DNA from 3 places in the Streptomyces sp. NPDC049954 genome. Region 3 is predicted to be linked to each of the others. Evidence: riboswitches for the same ligand, from Rfam matches in the RefSeq annotation. Region 3 holds a riboswitch; each other region holds the start of a gene.

Region 1 (4,697 bases), on a different contig from region 3:
ACCACGAGCGTCTACGCCCCCGCCTCCGCCGCCGGACAGGCCGTCATCACGGAGTCGACGCCGACCGGCCCGGCGGCCGGACTGCCCGACGGGTACGCGCGGAGCAAGTGGGTCGCCGAGGGACTTCTCGGTCTGGCCCGGGAACGCGGCCTGCCGGTGACCGTCTACCGGCCGGGCCGCATCAGCGGCGACACCACCACGGGGGCCTGCCAGGACCGGGATCTGCTGTGGCAGCTCATCAAGGGCTGCCTCCAGGCGGGGATGGTGCCGGACCTGCCGTACGGGTCGACCGACTGGGTGCCCGTGGACTACGTCAGCGCGGCGGTCGTGGCGCTCGCCACCTGTGGCGGGGACGCCACGGAGCCGTTCCATCTCACGCACCCCGAGGCCCCCGGTCTGCGCACGGTCTTCGAGGTGGCCGCCCGCCTCGGCCACGAGCTGCGCACCGTCCCCGCTGCGCGGTGGCGGGCCCGTGTCGCGGCGCAGCAGGACAACGCGGCACAACTGTTCCTGGGTGACGAGTCCGACGACCGGCACGGGGCGACGGACCGGCGCCGCTTCGACTCCAGCCGGACGATCACCGCGGCGGCGGCCCGGGGCGTGCGTCTGCCGGTCCTGACCGAGGAGGTCCTGACCCGCTACCTGACCTGGTTTCGTACGACGGGGTTCCTGCCGGCGCCCGAGGGGGTGCCCGCCGTCTCCTGACAGCCGTGCGCGCCGGGCACCCGACGGGGAGTACCGGTCCGTCGGGCGCCCGGCGGGCCGGGGCGCGGGCGCCGAAACCGCCTGCGCCGCGCGGGCGGACCTCGGAGGATCGTGGCAGGACTCCGACGCCGGGTGCGGGGCGCTCCCCGTCCACCACCCGGCGTCCGCACCCCGCCGCCGAAGAAGGCCGCCCGTGGATCCGGGCCCCCTCCTCCCCCTGCGTACTCCACGCCTGACGCTGCGCCTGTTCACCGCGCGGGACCTGGACGCGATGCACGCCTACCAGGGGCAGACCGTGGTCGCTTGCGAAGTCCGCGCCACGAGACCGGTCTTGACGGCCGTTGCGGGCCCCGTGACACTGAGGAGGACGGTCACGATCGTCAGCGCCCGCGCGCGCAGACCCCGTACGCGGTTCATCGGCCCCGGCCCGCTGACAGGCAACCCTTCCGCCGCGATGGGGTGCCCCGGGTGACGACCGGGTCCCGCCGACGGCGGCGGGGCAAGCGTGGTTTGCCTCCGGCGAACCCGGGAGGGGACTGGTGGGGATGTCAGGAACGGTCAGGGAAGCGACGCGGATGCCGCGCCGGCGACCGGCCTCCTCGCCCGCTCCCCGGCGCCGCACCTTGACCCGTCGGCTGCACATCGATCTGCTGCGGGTGTGCAGCGCCGCTGTCCGTCTCCGCTGACGGGCGGATCGCCGGCGCGCCCCGTGCGGCCCCTGCCCACGCCGTGCCGCACCGTTCACGACGGGTCAGGACCTGCGTCCGGCTCGCCGTTCCGCACCGGGCGGGCCCGCCGGGACCCCCGCGCCCCGCTCCGCCCTCCTGTACGTCCCTCCTTCCGCGCCCGTTTCGCCGGCTCCGGACACCCCGCCGAGTCAGATGAGTTGGAGAGCCATGACCGCTACCGCCCCGCACACCCACGACCAGGCGCAGCACCCCCTCGCGACGCTCGTCCGCCCTTCCCTGCCCGCCCCCGTCTTCCGCGGCCGGATCGGCAGTTCGGCCGCCCGGGGCTTCTATCCGGCGCCGCACCGCTACGAGGTGTACCTGCGCGGCCACTGTCCCGACGCGCTGCGGGTGTTCGTCACGCTGGGCCTGCTGGGCCTGCGCGAGGAGGTGCCCGTGACGGTCCTGGGCACGCCGGGCGTCACGCCCTCGGCGGAGGCGGGGCTGCGGCACGCCTACGAGGCGGCGCGGCACCGGTACGCGGGGCCGCTCTCCGTGCCGGCCCTGTGCGACCGGTGGAGCGGCCGGGTGGTCAGCAACCACGCCCCGGACATCCTGCGCGACCTCACGGACCGGTTCCCCTCCCCCGCCCGCGACGGCCGCCCCGGGGCGCCCGGGCTGCGGCCCGCGTGCCGCGCCGCCGACATCGACCGGCTGGAGTCCCTGCTCCATCCCCTGCCCGAGGAACGCGAACACCACTGCTCTGGGGCGGTGTTGGACGAGATCGACCGGCGTCTGACGGACAGCCCCCATGTGTGGGGCGAGGCGCTGACCGCTTCCGACGTCGACGTCTGGGCGGCACTGCTGTGGCCGGCCGCCGGACACGGGGGCGAGCTGCGGGCCGCGCTGGAGGAGCATCCCGGCCGCCTGCGGCTGCTGGCGTACGTGGAGCGGCTCAGCGCCCGGCCGCAGTTCCGGGCGGCGCTGGAGGCCGGGCTCGGGCCGCGCTGAGAGGCAGCCGCCGGTCTCAGCGTTCCGCCGAGGTCACCACGTCGGCGAAGCGGTGGGCGACCGTGCGCCAGGTCTCGACGGTGGACGGCTCCTCGCGCAGGGCGAGGGCACGCAGGGTCTCGGGGTCCGGGGCGCCGTGCCGGGACAGCCGGCCGGGGTTCCAGTGCCGGATCCGTTCGGCCGTCGCCTCCGGGTGGAACTGCACGCCCCACGCCGAGGGGCCGACCCGGAACCCCTGGTAGGGGCAGTGCTCGCTGTGCGCAAGCCAGTGGGCGCCCGGGGGGAGCGCGGTGATGGCGTCGACGTGGTTCTCGATGGCCCGGGGGTGCGCGGGCAGACCGTGGAACAGCGGGTCGTGCGCGGCTTCGGGGCGCAGGCTGAGCCGGGTGCTGCCGAACTCCGGGGTGCCGTGCTCTGCGCGCACCTCGCCGCCCGCGACCTGGGCGAGCATCTGGCCTCCGAGGCAGATGCCGAACAGCGGGGTCGCTCCGCTCAGGGCCTGGCGTACGAGGTCCCGGGTCGCGGGCAGCCACGGGGCGCGCGCGTCGTCGTCGGGGAGATAGGCACCGCCGAGGACGACGAGCGCGTCGTGTTCGAGCCGGTCGGGGACCGGGGCTCCTTCGTACGCGGGCAGCACGTGTGCCCGTACGCCCCGTCCGGCCAGCCAGCCCGCCCAGGGGCCGAGTCCGCCGGCGGGCCCGTGCTGGATCACCAGGGCCGTGGCCGTCGTCCCCGTAGTACTCATGACCGGCTCTCCCCACCTCGTCGACGCGCTCCGGCCCTGCCGTACCACCCTAACCAGGGGCACGAGCCTCCTCCCTTGGCCGGTCGGCCGTCGAGTCCCGTGGTCAGCCGGCCGCCGAGACTCCGCTCGGCTGCGGCGGCGTCGGGGCGGGGATGCCCGGCTCCTCCTGGCCCCAGATCATGTGGTCGGGCACCCGGGCGCGGTCGCCGCGTGCCAGTACGGCGTAGAGGGCGGCGGGGATCACGAGGCCCACGATCCAGGAGATGTCCGCTCCGCCGAGCCGCCCGACCAGCGGGCCGGTGTAGAACTCCGTCGCGCTGAACGGGAGTTGGGCGAGGATGCCGAGGACATAGGTGAGGATGGCCCGCCACCGCCAGGTGCCGTAGCGGCCGGCCGGGTCGGACAGCGCCGGGAGGTCGTAGCGCTCCTTGGCGACGAAGTAGTAGTCGACGAGGTTGATGGCGCTCCACGGCGTGAAGAAGATGAGCAGGAAGAGCAGGAACGTGGAGAAGGAGTCCAGGAAGTCGCCCCGGCCCAGCAGGGCGACGACGGTTCCGGCCAGCATGATGCCCAGCACGTAGCCCGCCCGCCCGCGCCGGCTGAGGCCGCGCTGCGCGCGGAAGCCGCTCACTCCGGTCAGCAGGGACATGAAGCCGCCGTAGGTGTTGAGCACGTTGATGGTGAGTTTGCCGAGCGCGATCACGAAGTAGAGCACCGAGGCGATCAGTCCGCCGCCGCCGAGGCCCACGACGTAGCCGACCTCGTCGCCGACGATGGCGCCGGCGGAGGCGGCCGCGGCGAGCGCGCCGAAGGCCATGGACCACTGGGAGCCGAGGACGGTGCCGGCCAGCGTCGCCCAGAACGTGGTGCGCGGGGAGGTGTCGCGCGGGAGGTAGCGCGAGTAGTCGGCGACGTAGGGCCCGAAGGCGAGTTGCCAGGAGGCGGCGAGGGAGACGGCGAGCAGGAAGGCGGGCAGGTGGAAGGAGTGGTCGGCGAGGTCGCCCAGGGAGACGCGGCGCAGGAGGCGGATGCCGAGGTAGACGAAGGCCAGCGCGCACACCACCCCCGCGACCCGGCCCAGGCGGTGGATGACCCGGTAGCCGATGACCGCCATGACGGCCGTGACCACGGCGAAGACGAGGATGCCGGTGGTGTCGCCGAGGTGGGTGAGGTGACCGACCGCCTGTCCGGCCAGGACCGTGCCGCTCGCGAAGAACCCGACGTACATGACGACGACGCACACGAGCGGCACGATGGCCCCGTAGACGCCGAACTGGGCCCGGCTGGAGATCATCTGCGGCAGTCCGAGGCGGGGACCCTGCGCCGAGTGCAGGGCCATGACGGCGCCGCCGAGCAGGTTGCCGAGCAGCAGCGCGATGAGTGACCAGAAGGCGTCGGCGCCGAGGACGACGGCGAGCGCGCCGGTCACGACGGCGGTGATCTGGAGGTTGGCGCCGAACCAGAGGGTGAACTGGCTGAAGGGTGTGCCGTGCCGCTCACGGTCGGGGACGACCTCGATGGAACGGCGTTCGACCAGGCCGTCGTCGCTTGCGGACGGCTGGGGAGCT
Region 2 (4,697 bases), on a different contig from region 3:
GGTCGGCCCGGTGGTGGGCGCCACCGCGTCGAGCGTCTTGAGCCCGTCACCGGTGTTGAGCACGACGGTGGTGAGGCTCGGGTCGAGCGCCCCGGACTCGATCAGCTTGCGGGTCACCCCCACGGTCACCCCGCCCGCGGTCTCGGCGAAGATCCCCTCGGTGCGGGCGAGCAGCTTGATCGCGTCCACGACCTGCTCGTCGTTCACGTCCTCCACCGCGCCGCCGGTGCGCCGGGCGATGTCCAGGACGTACGGGCCGTCCGCCGGGTTGCCGATCGCGAGGGACTTGGCGATGGTGTTCGGCTTCTGCGGGCGTACGACGTCGTGGCCGGCCTTGTACGCGGTGGAGACCGGCGAGCAGCCCTCCGCCTGGGCTCCGAAGATCCGGTACGGCTTGTCGGCGACCAGGCCGAGCCTGATCAGCTCCTGGAAGCCCTTGTCGATCTTGGTGAGCTGGGAGCCGGAGGCCACCGGGATGACGATCTGGTCGGGCAGTTCCCAGCCGAGCTGCTCGGCGATCTCGTACGCGAGGGTCTTGGAGCCCTCTCCGTAGTACGGGCGCAGGTTGACGTTGACGAAGCCCCAGCCCTCGCCGAGCGGGTCACCGATCAGCTCGGAGCAGAAACGGTTCACGTCGTCGTAGTTGCCCTCGATGCCGACCAGCTCGCCGCCGTAGACGGCGGCCATGACGACCTTGCCCTGTTCCAGGTCGTGCGGGATGAACACGCAGGAGCGGAAGCCGGCGCGGGCGGCGGCGGCGCCGACGGCGCCGGCCAGGTTGCCGGTCGAGGAGCAGGAGAGGGTCGTGAAGCCGAAGGCGCGGGCGGCCTCGACGGCGATGGCGACGACGCGGTCCTTGAAGGAGTGCGTCGGGTTGCCGGAGTCGTCCTTGACGTACAGGCCGCCGGTGACGCCGAGCTCGCGGGCGAGGCGGTCGGCCTGGACGAGCTGGGTGAAGCCGGGGTTGGTGCTGGGGTGGGTGGCCACGTCGGCGGGGACGGGCAGCAGCGGGGCGTAGCGCCAGATGTTGTCGGGACCGGCCTCGATCCGCTTGCGCAGGGCCTCGGGGTCGCCCGCGGGGAGGTCGTAGGCGACTTCCAACGGGCCGAAGCAGCTCTGACAGGCGAAGATGGGTCCGAGCGGGAAGCGCTCGCCGCATTCGCGGCACGAGAGAGCGGCGGCGGGTCCGAGATCGACGCCCGTCTTCGCGGGAGCGGAGGTTTCGGCGGTCTGCACAGCCATGGTGGGGAGGCCCTTTCTCCTCATCTTCCTCGCGACGCATTTCGCCACGAGACGGAATTGGCACCTTCCCGAGCCGTGGGCCTCGGTGGCGGACGTACCGCCAGGAGACTCGGCCGGAGGGTTGCCGGGGCTTCAACGGGCCGTTTCCCTCTGCCCCTCTGGATGAGCGGTATGGCAGGCGGATCCTGAGGTCCGCCGCGTTTGTCACGTGTCCGGCACGTGGTGTGTCACGTGCTTGTCATGACACGCGGTGCGGGTGGCGCAGCCCGACATGGGATGGTCACCGGCACTGTCCAAGACTGTAACCGAAGCACCGGATCGTTGAGATAGTCGTCCGAACGCCGAGATGGAGATCACGGTCGGCCGCCGGGCCGGCCGCACCCAGGTAAGTCACTTCCGGTATTCCGCAAGCAGTACCCGCACGAGGGGACGCACAACGTGCTCGAAGAGGTGGAGCGCTGGCTCGACCGCCGTTCCTGGACCGCAGCCGACCGCACGCTGCCGCAGATCCTCGCGGCCAAGCAGGCGACCGGGTCCTCGGTGAGCGTGGTCCTGCCCGCACTGGACGAGGAAGCCACGGTCGGCGACATCGTGACCGTGATCCGGCGAGAGCTGATGGAGAAGGTCCCGCTCGTGGACGAGCTGGTGGTCCTCGACTCCGGTTCGACCGACCGTACGGGGGAGGTCGCCGCGGCGGCCGGAGCCCGGGTCGTGCACCGTGACGTCGTGCTGCCGGGCCTGCCCGCGGTGCCCGGCAAGGGAGAGGTCCTGTGGCGCTCCCTGCTCGTCACCGAGGGCGACATCGTGTGTTTCGTGGACTCCGACCTGAAGGAGTTCTCCCCGGACTTCGTGTCCGGCATCGTGGGCCCGCTGCTGACCGACCCGGACGTGCACTTCGTCAAGGCGATGTACGAGCGTCCACTGGGCGGCGCCTCGGGGCAGGGCGGCCGGGTCACCGAGATCATGGCCCGCCCGCTGCTGAACATGCACTGGCCTCGGCTGGCCGGTTTCGTCCAGCCGCTGGGCGGCGAGTACGCGGCGCGGCGCTCCCTGCTGGAGCGGCTGCCGTTCCCGGTGGGCTACGGCGTCGAGCTGGGCCTGCTCGTGGACGCGCTGCACACGGTGGGCCTGGACGCGCTCGCCCAGGTGGACGTCGGGGTCCGCAAACACCGCCACCAGGACGGGCAGGCGCTGGGCCGGATGTCCGCGGCGATCTACCGCACCGCCCAGCTCCGCCTGGCCAGGGGCCACCTCGTACGCCCCGAGCTGACCCAGTTCGAACGCCATCCGGACGGCGGCTACGTCCACCACACCCACGAGGTGGACACCCGGGAGAGGCCTCCGATGACGGAGATCCCCGAGTACGAGAGCCGGCGCCGGGCGGCCTGAGGGCGCCGGGCGGCCTCAGGGCCGTGGTTCCGCCCGCAGCGCCTCGAAGGCGGTGGGGCGGGCCGGGTGCTCCAGGTGGTCGCGGACGCGCAGGGCGCACGCGTGCGGGCTCAGCGTGGACGTGTCCACGTCGACGTCGTGCACGCCGTGGGCGTGCACGACCTCGTACTGGGCGGCGGCCAGGCCGGGCTCCCGGTCGCCGCGTGCGCGCTCGCGGTGTTCCAGTTCCGGCAGCGGGCAGCGCACCGCCAACCAGCTTCCTTCGAGGAGGTCGAGGAGTTCCCTCGCGATGCTGCTCTTGCCCGAGCTGGAGGCGCCGTTGAGCAGGACGACTCTGCCGCCCCGCGGGGTCCGGGGTATCCGGTCGGGCGCGGGCTCCCCTCCGTCCGCCACGGTCGCGCCCCCGCCGGTCGCCGTTTCCGTCCCCACTTCCGCCCCTCCCGTCGCCCTTCCTCCCGGCATCCTGCCGCGTCGCGCCGGCCCCTCCCCCGAGCCCTCGCAACAACTCGTACGTTTGAGCGCATATCGGGGCGGCTAGGAAGGGTCTATGTCTACGTCTGCTGATCAGTCGCGCGCCTCCGTCCTGGTGGCGTCCAATCGGGGTCCCGTCTCCTACACGCTGCACGAGGACGGCGCGCTGAGCGCCAAGCGGGGCGGGGGCGGGCTGGTGTCGGGGCTGTCCGCGATCGGCCCCGAGTCGGACGCGGTGTGGGTGTGCGCGGCGCTGAGCGACGGGGACCGGGAGGCCGTGCGGCGTGCCGGTGGCGATCTGGACCCGGCGGACAGCGGCGGGCAGCGCGTCCACATGCTGGGGATCGATCCGCAGACGCAGGCCGAGGCGTACAACGACATCGCCAACTCGGTGCTGTGGTTCGTCCACCACATGCTGTACGAGACGCCCTTCGAGCCCGCCTTCGGCCCGGAGTTCCGGGCGCGCTGGGCCTCCTTCCAGACGTACAACCGGGCCTTCGCGGAGGCGCTCGCGGCGCGGGCGGAGGACGGGGCGGCCGTCCTCGTGCAGGACTACCACCTGGTGCTGGTGCCCGGCATGCTGCGCGCGCTGCGGCCCGATCTGCGCATCGCGCACTTCTCGCACACGCCGTGGGCCCCGGTCGACTACTTCCGGCTGCTGCCCGACGACGTGGCCCGCGAGGTCCTGCACGGCATGCTCGGCGCGGACCGGGCCGGGTTCCTCACGCGTCGCTGGGCCGACGCCTTCGTGGCCTGCGCCGACGCGCTCGTCGACGGGACGGGCAACACCCGCATCGGGGTGCACGGTCTCGGGGCCGACGCCGACTTCCTGCGCGAGCGCGCGCACCGTGAGGACGTGGACGAGCGGCTGGAGAGGCTGCGGGAGGAAGTCGGCAGGGACGAGGAGGGGCGGCCGCGCCGGACCGTCGTACGCGTCGACCGCACCGAGCTGTCCAAGAACATCGTGCGCGGGCTGCACGCCTTCCACCGACTGCTCATCGCACGCCCCGAGTGGCGCGGCCGGGTCGTGCACATCGCCTTCGCCTACCCCTCGCGCCAGGACCTCGCGAGCTACCGGGCGTACACGGCGGAGGTGGAGCGGGTAGCGAACCTCATCAACGACGAGTACGGCACCTCGGACTGGACCCCGGTCCTGCTGCGCGTCGACGACGACTTCGCGCGCTCCCTCGCCGCCTACCGGATGGCGGACGTGGCGCTCGTCAACCCGATCAGGGACGGCATGAACCTCGTCGCCAAGGAGGTCCCGGTCGTCTCCGACGAGGGCGTCGCACTCGTGCTGTCGCGGGAGGCCGGGGCGTACGAGGAGCTGGGGCAGGACGCGGTGGTCGTCAATCCGTACGACCTCCTGGCGACCGCGGAGGCCCTGCACACCGCGCTCACGATGGAGCACGAGGAGCGGGCCGAACGCTCCAAGCGGCTCGCGGAGGCGGCCACCGCGCTGCCGCCCGCGCAGTGGTTCCTCGACCAGTTGCACGCGCTCACCTCGGACGGCTGACGCCGGGCCGGGGCCGGCGCCGGCGCCGGGTGACCGTGGCGGGCGGGGCCCAGTTCCCCGGCCCCGGGCGGGCTCCCGG
Region 3 (4,697 bases):
CCGGGTTCACCGGCTACTCGCTCCCGGACGACTTGCTCTCCGGCACCGGTGTCCGCTTCACGCAGGGCGCGGTCCTGTCCGTGCCGATCGTCGGTACGTACATCTCGATGTTCCTGTTCGGCGGGGAGTTCCCCGGCGGCGACTTCGTCGCCCGGTTCTACTCGATCCACATCCTGCTGCTGCCGGGCATCATGCTCGGCCTCGTGGTCGGCCACCTGATCCTGGTCTTCTACCACAAGCACACGCAGTACGCGGGCCCCGGCCGCACGAACAAGAACGTCGTCGGCATGCCGCTGATGCCGGTCTACATGGCCAAGGCCGGAGGCTTCTTCTTCCTGGTCTTCGGTGTCATCGCGGCCATCGCGGGCATCGCCTCGATCAACCCGATCTGGGCGATCGGCCCCTACCGTCCGGACCAGGTGTCCACCGGCGCCCAGCCCGACTGGTACATGGGCTTCGCCGAAGGCCTGATCCGTGTCATGCCGGGCTGGGAGATCAACCTGTGGGGCCACACGCTGGTCCTCGGGGTGTTCATCCCGCTGGTCGTCTTCGGGCTCGTGCTCGGCGCGATGGCCGTCTACCCGTTCATCGAGTCCTGGGTCACCGGCGACAAGCGCGAGCACCACATCCTGGACCGTCCGCGCAACGCCCCGACCCGTACGGGTCTCGGTGTCGCCTGGGTGACGATGTACTTCATCACCCTGATCGGCGGCGGCAACGACCTGTGGGCCACGCACTTCCACCTGTCGCTCAACGCGATCAGCTGGTTCGTGCGGATCGGCTTCTTCCTCGGCCCGGTCGTCGCCTTCGTCGTGACCCGCCGGATCTGCCTCGGCCTCCAGCGCGCCGACAAGGAGAAGGTGCTGCACGGCCGCGAGTCCGGCGTCATCAAGCGCCTCCCGCACGGTGAGTTCATCGAGGTCCACGAGCCGCTCAGCGCCGAGCAGCGCTTCACGCTCACCGCGCACGAGCAGCCCCAGCCGGCCGAACTGGGCCCGACGGTCGACGAGAACGGGGTGGAGCGCAAGGTCTCCCCGATCGAGAAGACCCGCGTCAAGCTCTCCAAGGGCTACTACGGCGAAGGGACGCAGATCCCGAAGCCGACCGAGGAGGAGTACCGGGAGATCACCAGCGGCCACGGCCACCACTGATCGACCGCTGTCACGCTGCACGCCACGGCAGGAGCCCCGTCCATTCGATGGACGGGGCTCTTCGCCGTCCGCGCGCGCCGATATCCTGGGCGCCGGGGGGCGCCGTGCCAGGCCCGTGCCAGGCGTCGCGACCCGGCCTGATCCGCCGGACCCCCTGGCAGAAGCCGTACCCACACGACCCACCAGGAGCGACCATGAGCGCTGTGCACCCCGTCGGAGGCGACACCGCGGCGGTCACTTCCTGGCCCCAGGTCCTGGACGGGCTGCTCGCGGGCGAGGACCAGTCCGCCGCGCACACGGCGTGGGCGATGGACCGCATCATGCGCGGCGAGGCCACCGACGCGCAGATCGCGGGCTTCGCCGTGGCGCTGCGCGCCAAGGGCGAGACGGTCGAGGAGATCAGCGGCATCGTCGAGGCGATGTACGCGCACGCCCGCACCATCGAGGTGCCCGGGCCCAGCGTCGACATCGTCGGCACCGGCGGGGACGGCGCGAAGACCGTCAACATCTCGACCATGTCGGCCGTCGTCGTGGCCGGCACCGGAGCGAAGGTGGTCAAGCACGGCAACCGCGCCTCCTCCTCCGCCTCCGGGGCCTCCGACGTCCTGGAGAAGCTCGGCGTCAACCTGGACCTGAGCCCGCAGCGGGTCGTCGAGGTCGCCGAGGAGGCCGGGATCACCTTCTGCTTCGCGGTCAAGTTCCACCCCGCGCTGCGCCACGTGGCGCCGGCCCGCCGTGAGCTGGGCATCCGCACGACCTTCAACTTCCTCGGCCCGCTCACCAACCCGGCCCGGGTCGCGGCCCAGGCCACCGGTGTCGCGGACGCCCGGATGGCGCCCATCATGGCGGGGGTGCTCGCCGCGCGCGGCTCCTCGGCGCTCGTGTTCCGGGGCGACGACGGCCTCGACGAGCTGACCATCACCGCGACCTCCCGGGTCTGGGTGGTGCGGGACGGGCAGGTGCGCGAGGAGGCCTTCGACCCGCGCGAGGTGGGCCTCGCCCTCGCCCCGGTGGAGGCGCTGCGCGGCGGCGACGCCTCGTACAACGCGGATGTCGCGCGGCGCCTGTTCGCGGGGGAACGCGGGCCCGTGCGGGACGCGGTGCTGCTGAACTCGGCGGCGGCGCTGGTCGCCCTCCACCCGACGCGGGCCCCGCTCACCGAACAGATCGCCGCCCAGATGGCGCGCGCGGCGGAGTCCCTCGACTCGGGCGCGGCGGCGGGGGCGCTCGACCGCTGGGTCACGGCCACCAACGCCTGAGCCGGCGGGGCGGGCGGGGGCCTGATCCGCCTTCGGCGGTGTCCTCAAACGCCGGACGGGCTGGGGTGGTGGTCGGTGCGGTGTCCGGGGCGTTTCCTTCGCCTTCGGGGGTGTCCTCAGGCGCCGGACGGGCTTGAGTTGTGCGTCTGTCCGGGGGGTGGGTGCCGGTGAAGAGGGCGGGGCCACCACCAGCCCGTCCGGCGTTTGAGGACAGTCCTTCGTCCGCATGGCGGACCCCCCTGTGCCCGCCGCAGGCGATATGGCAGGATGCCGGGCAGGTCATGAGTGACAGCGACTACGGCCCCGGCCCGCTGTCCGGCAACCCTCCGTCCGTGGCGGGGTGCCCCGGGTGAAGACCAGGCCGCAGGCAGCGAGGTCTGCGGCAAGCGCGGACCCCTCCGCGCCCGTTCCGGGGCGTTTCTCTGTGAATCCCCCGCCGGGCTCGACACCAGGGGTCCTGGTCGTCGAGGGAGCAGTCTCGTGAGCAAGCGAATGCGGTAGGGCCGAGCGCCCCGTCCCCGCACCTCCTCCTCATCTTCGCCCCACGGGCCCGTGCGTCCGTGTCCGTGGGTCCCTTCGCCCCGGGAGTTTCGCCGTGACTGTCTCCACCGCTGCCGCCGCCCAGACCGTTTGTCAGCCTCTGTCCGTGCTCGGGCGGGATGTCCGCGTCCCGCTGGTGACCGGCGGCGAGGTCGAGTACGCCGCCCTCGACTACGCCGCGAGCGCCCCCGCCCTCCAGCGGGTGTGGGACGACGTCGCCGCCTACGCCCCGTACTACGGCAGCGTGCACCGGGGTGCCGGGTACCTCTCGCAGCTCTCCACCGACCTGTTCGAGAAGGCCCGGGTGGAGGTCGCCGAGTTCCTCGACTGCCGGGAGAGCGACGAACTGCTCTTCACCCGCTCCACCACCGACTCGCTGAACCTGCTCGCCGCCTGCCTGCCCGCCGGGTGCCAGGTGTTCGTCTTCGAGACCGAGCACCACGCCTCGCTGCTGCCCTGGCGCAACGCCGAGGTCACCCACCTCGACGCCCCGCGCAGCCCGGCCGAGGCCGTCGACACCCTGGAGCGCGCCCTGGCCGCGCGGGAACCCCACGGGCCCGCCCTGGTGTGCGTCACCGGCGCCTCCAATGTGACGGGGGAGATCTGGCCGGTGCGCGAACTGGCCGCAGTCGCCCACGCGCACGGCGCCCGGATCGTGCTGGACGCCGCGCAGCTCGCCCCCCACCACCCCGTCTCCGTACAGGAGTTGGACGTCGACTGGGTCGCTTTCTCCGGACACAAGCTGTACGCGCCCTTCGGTTCCGGTGTGCTGGCCGGCCGCTCCGACTGGCTGGAGGAGGCGGAGCCGTACCTCGCGGGGGGCGGCGCCAGCCGTTCGGTGAGCCGGCGCGAGGACGGAGGGGTCGACGTCGTGTGGCACGGCGGCGCGGCCCGCCACGAGGCCGGTTCGCCCAACGTCATCGGCGCCTACGCGATCGCCTCGGCCTGCAAGGCGCTCACGGAGGCCGGGTTCGACAGCCTCGTCGCCCGTGAGAGGCAGCTCGTGGAGCGGGTGCGCACCGGGCTCGCGGACGTTCCCGGTGTCACCGTGCTGTCCCTCTTCGGCGAGGCCGCCGAACGGGTCGGCGTGCTGTCCTTCGTCGTCTCGGGCTGGAACAGCTCGCACTTCGCCGCCGCGCTCTCCGCCGAGTACGGCATCGGGGTGCGCGACGGACTGTTCTGCGCCCACCCCCTGGTGCGCACCCTGCTCGGCTCCACGGCCGAGGCGCCCGGCGAGTGCGGGGCCCCCGAGGGCGCGGCGGGGGAGCAGTCGCTCAACGCGATCAGGGTCAGTTTCGGCGCGGGCACCCCCGACGAGCACGTCGAGCGGTTCCTCGGCGCCGTCCGCGAGCTGGTGGCCGACGGGGCGCGGTGGAGCTACCGCACCGAGGGCGGGCGCTGCGTCCCGGCCGTCTGAGCCGGATCGGCGGGGCCCCGGCCGCGTACACCTGAGCCCCCGGCGCGCGCCGGGGGCTCAGGTCTGCGGGCGGTGCGGGAGCGGCCGGGCGGGCCGCCACCGGCGGGCGCGGCGGCTCAGGAGTCGAGGCCGATCGCGAAGGCCGCTTCGAGGTCGTGCTGCGAGTAGGTGCGGAAGGCGACGTGGGTGTCCGTCTCGACGACGCCGGGCACCCGGCTGATGCGCCCGGGAATGATCTCGGCGAGGTCCTCGTGCCGGGCCACCCGCACCATCGCGATCAGGTCGTAGGAACCGGTGACGGAGAAGACCTCGCTCACGCTGTCCATGCCG

Evidence for each region. Region 3 has a riboswitch for S-adenosylmethionine ahead of AB0J21_RS13615 (aminotransferase class V-fold PLP-dependent enzyme). Riboswitches for the same ligand answer to the same signal wherever they lie in the genome.
Region 1: another riboswitch for S-adenosylmethionine. It lies ahead of AB0J21_RS21475 (cell envelope biogenesis protein OmpA); the one in region 3 lies ahead of AB0J21_RS13615 (aminotransferase class V-fold PLP-dependent enzyme).
Region 2: another riboswitch for S-adenosylmethionine. It lies ahead of thrC (threonine synthase); the one in region 3 lies ahead of AB0J21_RS13615 (aminotransferase class V-fold PLP-dependent enzyme).

What each region holds. Positions count from the first base shown of each region.
Region 1 is NZ_JBFALS010000009.1:11,111-15,807, reverse strand. Features, by position in the region: gene AB0J21_RS21480 (amino acid adenylation domain-containing protein) at 1-705, shown strand, start outside; SAM riboswitch class IV at 1,075-1,217, shown strand; gene AB0J21_RS21475 (cell envelope biogenesis protein OmpA) at 1,602-2,384, shown strand; gene AB0J21_RS21470 (type 1 glutamine amidotransferase) at 2,401-3,129, opposite strand; gene AB0J21_RS21465 (cytosine permease) at 3,233-4,697, opposite strand, start outside.
Region 2 is NZ_JBFALS010000002.1:228,617-233,313, reverse strand. Features, by position in the region: gene thrC (threonine synthase) at 1-1,242, opposite strand, end outside; SAM riboswitch class I at 1,260-1,411, opposite strand; gene AB0J21_RS04540 (glucosyl-3-phosphoglycerate synthase) at 1,681-2,631, shown strand; gene AB0J21_RS04535 (hypothetical protein) at 2,647-2,991, opposite strand; gene AB0J21_RS04530 (trehalose-6-phosphate synthase) at 3,179-4,618, shown strand.
Region 3 is NZ_JBFALS010000005.1:380,875-385,571, reverse strand. Features, by position in the region: gene AB0J21_RS13625 (ubiquinol-cytochrome c reductase cytochrome b subunit) at 1-1,151, shown strand, start outside; gene trpD (anthranilate phosphoribosyltransferase) at 1,346-2,410, shown strand; SAM riboswitch class IV at 2,688-2,805, shown strand; gene AB0J21_RS13615 (aminotransferase class V-fold PLP-dependent enzyme) at 3,006-4,367, shown strand; gene AB0J21_RS13610 (Lrp/AsnC ligand binding domain-containing protein) at 4,484-4,697, opposite strand, start outside.